DNA from 2 places in the Bradyrhizobium sp. WSM4872 genome. Region 1 is predicted to be linked to the other one. Evidence: riboswitches for the same ligand, from Rfam matches in the RefSeq annotation. Region 1 holds a riboswitch; the other holds the start of a gene.
The links. Region 1 has a riboswitch for S-adenosylmethionine ahead of metX (homoserine O-acetyltransferase MetX). Riboswitches for the same ligand answer to the same signal wherever they lie in the genome.
Positions count from the first base shown of each region.

Region 2: another riboswitch for S-adenosylmethionine. It lies ahead of AC0L3C_RS28535 (O-succinylhomoserine sulfhydrylase); the one in region 1 lies ahead of metX (homoserine O-acetyltransferase MetX).

Region 1 is NZ_JBVVPT010000004.1:60,659-64,531, forward strand. It holds gene hisC (histidinol-phosphate transaminase) at 1-1,057, opposite strand, end outside; gene AC0L3C_RS07825 (chorismate mutase) at 1,092-1,940, opposite strand; SAM riboswitch at 2,145-2,224, shown strand; gene metX (homoserine O-acetyltransferase MetX) at 2,316-3,515, shown strand; gene metW (methionine biosynthesis protein MetW) at 3,528-3,873, shown strand, end outside.
Region 2 is NZ_JBVVPT010000028.1:31,941-35,813, reverse strand. It holds gene AC0L3C_RS28540 (SGNH/GDSL hydrolase family protein) at 1-648, shown strand, start outside; gene AC0L3C_RS28535 (O-succinylhomoserine sulfhydrylase) at 702-1,898, opposite strand; SAM riboswitch at 1,969-2,048, opposite strand; gene AC0L3C_RS28530 (2'-deoxycytidine 5'-triphosphate deaminase) at 2,129-3,265, shown strand; gene AC0L3C_RS28525 (PAS domain-containing protein) at 3,371-3,781, shown strand.

The sequences.
Region 1 (3,873 bases):
GGCGGTTGGCCTCCTCGGTGCCGATGGTCATGCGCAGCGAATGCGGCAGGCCGTAGTTCTTCAGCCCGCGCAGCACGAGGCCCCGCTTGGTGAGGAAGGCATCGGCGTCGTCAGAGGTCTTGCCCTTGTCGGTCGGGAAGTGGATCAGCACGAAATTGGCGACGCTCGGCGTCACTTTCAATCCGAGCTTGCCGATCTCGTCGGCGAGCCAGTTGCGCCAGGTCTCGGTGAATTGCTTCGACATGGCCTGATGCGCGGCGTCCTCGATCGCGGCAACGGCGGCGTACATCGCCGGCGTCGACACGTTGAAGGGACCCCGGATGCGGTTGACCGCGTCGATGATGTGCTCGGGGCCGAACATCCAGCCGATGCGCAGCGCCGCGAGACCATGGATCTTGGAGAACGTGTGCGTCACCACCGTGTTCTCGGTGGTCGCCACCAGCTCGATTCCCATCTCATAGTCGTTGCGGGAGACGTAGTCGCAATAGGCCGCGTCCAGCACCAGCAGCACGTGCGAGGGCAGGCCGGCGCGCAGGCGCTTGACCTCGTCGAACGGCAGATAGGTGCCGGTCGGGTTGTTGGGGTTGGCGAGCCAGACCAGTTTTGTGCGCGGCGTTACGGCCTTCAGGATCGTGTCGACGTCCGCGGTCAGGTCCTTTTCGGCGGCAACCACGTTCTTCGCGCCGACCGCCATGGTCGCGATCGGGTAGACCAGAAAGCCGTGCGTGGTCGAGATCGCCTCGTCGCCGTGGCTGAGATAGGTGTGGGCGAGCAGGTTGAGGATCTCGTCCGAGCCGGCGCCGCAGATGATGCGGTTGGGATCAAGCCCGAAGGTGCGCCCGATCGCTTCGCGCAGCACGCGCGAGGTTCCTTCCGGATAGTCTTCCAGATGATCCGCCACCTGCTTGAACGCCTCGATCGCCTTCGGTGAGGGCCCGAACGGGGTCTCGTTGGCCGAGAGCTTGAACACCTTGCGGCCGGGCTCTGCCACCGGGGTCTTGCCGGGCGTGTAGGGCGCAATATCGAGAATGCCGGGATTCGGCACGGGGCGGGACATCTTCAACTCCGGAGTGGCTTAAGCGGTTCGCGACTTACGATTTCGACCCGGTCGGGGGCACCGTATAGCGCGTTGCGTGGCTGCCGACGAGGGCCGTGGAGCGCACCGAGGCCCCCGCTTCGATCAGGGCAGCTTTGATTTTGTCGAGGCTGCTCGTCGCGGTGACCGAGACCAGCAGCGCGGCGCCGTCGAAGGCGGTATCGGGCACCGCCACGATCTCGGCGAGCGGTGACAGGGCGCGCGCGACCTCGGCGTTCCACCCTGATACGCGCACGCTGAAGGTCTCGACCTCCGTCACCAGCGCACTGTCCGCGACACGCGAGACCGCGAACACGGGCAACGCCGCCGGATGGTCGGCGCGCTCGACGAAGGGCAGCCGCGCGATGATCTTTGGCGCGCCTCCTGCCTCCAGCTCCAGCCACCATGGCGTGCGGCTCGAGGTCGCCGAGACCAGCGCAAGGTCGCCCTTGGACTTCGCCACGGCCTCGACCGCCGCCTGCGCGCTGAAATGCGCGACGTAAGGCACGGTGAATCCGAAATGGAAGCGTACGGAATCGCGCATCGCGGGCTCGCTTGCCGAAATGTCGGCATGCACGGAGAACGGCGCCTGAACGTAAGTGAACGTCGCGATGATCACGCGCCAGATGCTCTCGACCGTATCGAGCGGCAGGATACCGCGATGGCGCTGGACGAGGTCACGCATCATGGAGGCCTCGCGCGCAGGCCGAAACGCCGAGCCGACCTCCTGGGTCTGCTTCACCTGGATCAGACGGTCGATGATGTCGCCGCGCTGCATCAGCAGGCGATGCATGCCCTCGTCGATCGCGTCGATCTCCTTGCGCAATTCCTGGAGTGATGGTGGCGCGGGCGGACGTTGGGACATGTCTGTGAGGTGCTGTTGCGAGGCGTTCCAATGCGGATCAGTCGAGCCGTCACCGCCGTGATGGATATCCTGATTAGGCAGTCGGGGCGGCGAAAGCAAAGAGAAATGCAAAGGGAAATCGGGCCCTTTTCGCCCGTGGCGCGACAGGCGAATTTGGCTGATCCGGGCCGCGACTTGACGAAAACCGTCCAAGACGGTAGTTTTTACCTGTTCCGTGGTCATTTGAGCCGGCCGGCTTGCAGCCACGTTAAAAAACTCGCTAAACAGGCCGGGGACCCTTTCGATCCCGGCCGAACCTATCGTTCAGGCCGGGTTTTTCATGGCCTGATGTCAGTCGCGGTCGGACCCCGATCGCAAACGAGTCAGTGGTCAGAGATGGGCATCAAGTCAATTCCCAGTCCCGCGATCAGCGCCGATGAGCGCTCGCACGAGGTCGATCATCCGAGCTCCCAGGTCGCGCGCTTCGGTGCCGACCAGCCGCTGCCGCTTGATTGCGGCGTCGATCTCACCCCGTTCCAGATCGCATACCAGACCTATGGCGAGCTCAACGCCGAGCGCTCCAACGCCATCCTGATCTGCCATGCGCTGACGCTCGATCAGCACGTCGCCAATGTGCACCCGCTGACCGGCAAGCCGGGCTGGTGGGAAATCATGGTGGGGCCCGGCCGCCCGCTCGACACCAACAAGTATTTCATCATCTGCTCGAACGTGATCGGCGGCTGCATGGGCTCGACCGGCCCCGCGTCGACCAATCCGGCGACCGGCAAAGTGTGGGGCCTGGATTTTCCGATCATCACCATCCCCGACATGGTGCGAGCCCAGGCCATGCTGCTCGACCGCCTCGGCATCGATACGCTGCTCTGCGTCGTCGGAGGCTCGATGGGCGGCATGCAGGTGCTGCAATGGACTGCGGCCTATCCGCATCGCGTCTTCTCTGCGCTGCCGACCGCATGCAGCACGCGCCATTCGGCGCAGAATATCGCCTTCCACGAACTCGGCCGGCAGGCGGTGATGGCCGATCCGGAATGGCATGGCGGACGCTACATTGATCACGGCACCCATCCGCATCGCGGCCTCGCCGTCGCCCGCATGGCCGGGCACATCACCTATCTCTCCGACGCCGCGCTGCATCGCAAATTCGGTCGGCGCATGCAGGACCGCGAGCTGCCGACCTTCTCGTTCGACGCCGACTTCCAGGTCGAGTCGTACCTGCGCTACCAGGGCTCGTCCTTTGTCGAGCGCTTCGACGCCAACTCCTATCTCTATCTGACCCGCGCGATGGACTATTTCGACATCGCCGGCGACCATGGCGGCGTGCTGGCGAAGGCGTTCGCGGGAATCCAGACCCGGTTCTGCGTGGTCTCCTTCACCAGCGACTGGCTGTTCCCGACCTCGGAATCGCGCGCGCTGGTGCACGCGCTGAATGCGTCGAGCGCGCGGGTGTCGTTCGCCGAGATCGAGACCGATCGCGGTCACGACGCATTCCTGCTCGACGTGCCCGAATTCTTCGACATCGCCCGTGCCTTCCTGCAATCGGCTGGCAAGGCGCGCGGGCTCACCGCCAATAATGCTTAAGGACGGCTAGTCATGTCTGTACAGGAAGCGTTGCCGCTGGGCGGCCTTGCGACCGGGCAGCCCGGTGATTTTCGCGCCGACCATGTGCTGGTGGCCGAGATGGTCAAGCCGGGTTCGAAGGTGCTCGACGTCGGCTGTGGCGAGGGCGACCTGCTCCAACTGCTGGAAACCCGCGGCATCGACGGCCGCGGCATCGAGCTGTCGCGCGAGGGTGTCAACCGCTGCGTCGCCAAGGGTCTTGCGGTGGTGCAGGGCGATGCCGACACAGATCTCGTGAATTATCCGGATGACGCCTTTGACTACGTGATCCTGTCGCAGACCTTGCAGGCGACGCGGCAGCCGAAAGTGGTGCTGGAGA
Region 2 (3,873 bases), on a different contig from region 1:
GGCCAGCCCGTCGTCATCGTCGCCTTCGGCTCGTCCTCGACCGCGGGATTCGGCGCGAGCTCGCCGGAGTTCAACTATCCCAATCGCCTTGCTGCGCAGCTGCACCGGCACTATCCGACCGCCGACATCACCGTCGTCAATGCCGGCGTCGGCGGCGAGGACGCGCCCGAGATGATGAAGCGCCTCCAGAAAGAGGTGATTGACGTGCATCCGGATCTGGTGATCTGGCAGGTCGGCACCAATGCCGTGCTGCGCAATCTCGATCCCGGCGATACCGCCAAACTGGTCGAGGACGGCATCAGCCGCATCCAGGCTGCCGGCGGCACGGACGTCGTGCTGGTCGATCCGCAATATTCGCCGGCCGTCAACCAGCGCGCGGACAGCGCCGGCAAGATGGTGAAGCTGCTCGGCAAGGTCGCCGAGCTCCGTCACGTCGGCATCTTCCCGCGCTTCGAGGTGATGCGCGATTGGCACGAGAAGCAATCGCTTCCGGTCGAGAGTTTCGTGATCGCCGACGGACTGCACATGAACGATTGGGGCTATGCCTGCTTCGCCCAGCTCCTCGGCGACGACATCATCCGTTCCGTCGGCCAGATCAAACTCGGCGTCAACGTGCCCGCGGACGTGCGGACCTATCGGCCGATGTGACCTGTCGTCCCGGCCTAGTGCGCAATTGCGCACTAGGCCGGGACGACAATAACTCACGCCTTCTCCAGCGCCGCGGTCAGATCCTCGATCAGATCGTCCGCGTGCTCGAGGCCTGCAGAGAAGCGGATGAAGCCCTCGCTGATGCCGAGCGCGGCGCGGTCCTCCGGCTTCAAACGCTGATGCGTCGTGGTGGCCGGATGCGTGACGAGGCTCTTGGCGTCGCCGAGATTGTTCGAGATCTTGGCGAGCTTGAGCTCGTTGAGCACGCGGAACGCCGCCTGCTTGCCGCCTTTGACCTCGAGGCCGACCAGCGTCGAGCCGCCGCGCATCTGCTTCTTCACCAATGCCGCCTGCGGATGATCGGCGCGGCCGGGAAACACCAGCCGCGAAATCTTCGGATGGCTCGCCAGAACGTCCGCAATGCGCGCCGCCGTTTCGGTCTGCGCGCGCACGCGCACGGCGAGCGTCTCCAGGCCCTTGAGCAGGACCCAGGCGTTGAACGGCGAGATCGACGGGCCGGTCTGGCGCATGAAATTGTGGATGTGCTCGGCGATGAACGCTTCCGAGGACAGGATGATGCCGCCGAGACAGCGGCCCTGGCCGTCGATGTGCTTGGTCGCGGAATAGACGACGACGTCGGCGCCGAGCGCGAGCGGGCTCTGCCAGATCGGAGTGGCGAACACGTTGTCCACGACGAGCCGCGCGCCGCCGCTGTGCGCGATCTCGGCGATGCCGGGAATGTCGAGTACATCCAGCGTCGGATTGGTCGGGCTCTCCAGGAAAAACGTCTTGGTGTTCGGCTTCATGGCGCGCTGCCACTGGTCGAGATCGAGGCCGTCGACCAGCGTGGTCTCGATGCCGTAGCGCGGCAGCAAATCCTGCACGACGTAGAGACAAGAGCCGAACAGCGCGCGCGAGGCCACGACGTGATCGCCGGCCTTCAGCGGCGCCAGGATCGCAGTCGTCACCGCGGCCATGCCGGTCGCGGCCGAACGCGCCGCTTCGGCGCCTTCGAGCTCGATCATGCGCCGCTCGAACATCGAGATGGTCGGGTTGGAGTAGCGTGAATAGATGAAGCCGGGATCCTCGCCCTTGAACCGCGCCTCGCACTCCTCGGCGCTGTTGTAGACGTAGCCTTGAGTCAGGAACAGCGACTCCGACGTCTCGCCATATTGCGAGCGCAGGGTGCCGGAATGGACCAGGCGGGTTTCGGGACGGTAGGACGCGGTGGGCGCCGGGGACTTCGACATAGGACCTCCTGAAGTGACCATCGGAAATGGTCACAAAAAAACCGGCCTGGAATATTTCCACGGGCCGGGATCACAGAGGTCCCCGGCCTGTTTAGCGACTTATTTAACGTGGCTGCAAGCCGGCCGGCTCAAATCACCACGGGATAAGTCATGCTCATATTCCGCAATGCCCTTTCCGTCAAGACGTCCATCGGATAGCCGTAAAACGCTCATATTTCCCGCATGTCGGGATGTGTTTGATCCCTGATGAGGACCCCCGGTTGACGTTCACGGTTGCCGCCGACGCCAATGGTATCCTGCCCGACCGCATGATCGCGGCGATGGCGGAGGGCGGTCTCATCCTGCCCGCTTACGACTTCGTCGAAAGCCAGATCCAGCCGGCGAGCCTCGACCTCCGCCTCGGCGACATCGCCTATCGCGTTCGCGCCAGCTTCCTGCCCGGTCCCGGTGCCACCGTCGCCGAGCGCATCGACGAGTTGAAGCTGCACGAGTTCAGCCTCGCCGACGGCGCGGTGCTGGAGACCAACTGCGTCTACATCGTGCCGCTGCTGGAAAGCCTCGCGCTGCCGCCGGAGATCGTCGCGGCCGCCAACCCGAAAAGCTCGACCGGCCGGCTCGACGTTTTCACCCGCGTGATCGCCGACGGCACCCGCCGCTTCGACATGATCGGTGCCGGCTATCATGGGCCGCTCTATGCCGAGATCAGCCCGAAGACGTTCCCGGTGCTGGTCAGCGAGGGCTCGCGCCTGAGCCAGGTGCGCTTCCGCACCGGCGATGCCATCCTCAACATCGACGACCTCGAGGCGCTGCATGCGACCGAGCGTCTCGTCGATGTCGACGATGCCGATCTCACCGGCGGCGTCGCCGTCTCTGTTGATCTCTCCGGCGAGAAGAGCGGCGGCTTCGTCGGCTATCGCGCCAAGCGCCACACCGGCGTGATCGACGTCGATCGCCGCGCCGGCTATTCCGTCGAGGACTTCTGGGAGCCGATCTCGGCCCGTCCCGACGGCAGCCTGATCCTCGATCCCGGCGAGTTCTATATCCTCGCGTCGAAAGAGGCGGTGCAGGTGCCGCCCGATTACGCCGCGGAGATGGTGCCGTTCGATCCGCTGGTCGGCGAGTTCCGTGTGCATTATGCCGGATTCTTCGATCCCGGCTTCGGCTATGCCGGCGCCGGCGGGCTGGGGTCGCGCGCCGTGCTCGAAGTGCGCTCGCGCGAGGTGCCGTTCATCCTCGAACACGGCCAGATCGTCGGCCGCCTCGTCTACGAGAAGATGCTGGCCCGCCCCGACGCCATGTACGGCCAGCGCATCGGCTCGAATTACCAGGCCCAGGGCCTGAAGCTGAGCAAGCATTTCCGGGTTTAGCCATCATCCGTAGCCCGGATGGAGCGCAAGCGTCATCCGGGAAAGTCTCACTTGTGGCGCGATCCCGGATTACGCTGCGCTCCATCCGGGCTACAAGGTGCTGACATGACCAATTCATCCGAACTCGACGCAAACATCCTCGACGACGTCGCCGATGCGCTGATCTATTCGGATCGCTCCGGCACGATCATGCGCTGGAATCGCGCATCGTCCGCACTGTTCGGCTTCTCCGCGGACGAAGCGTTGGGCCAGAATCTCGACCTGATCATTCCCGAACATCTGCGCGCCGCGCACTGGAAGGGTTTCGAGGCCGCGCTTGCCAGCGGCGCGATGAAGCTTGCGGGCAAGCCGACACTGACCCGCGCGCTGCACAAGGACGGACGCAAGCTCTACATCGAGATGACCTTCGCGCTGGTGCGAGACGCCGCTGGAGTTGTGCAGGGATCGGTGGCGATGGCACGCGACGTCACCGAGCGCGTCGAGCGCGAGCGTGCCGCCAAAGCTGTGCAAAATTAAGCCTGCGCAAAATTCGTGATGCGGAATTGGCGAGCCGGCGTGCAGGGCGCCCTGCGTGCGGCTCAGCTTGTCCGTCACCGGCTGCAGTGACA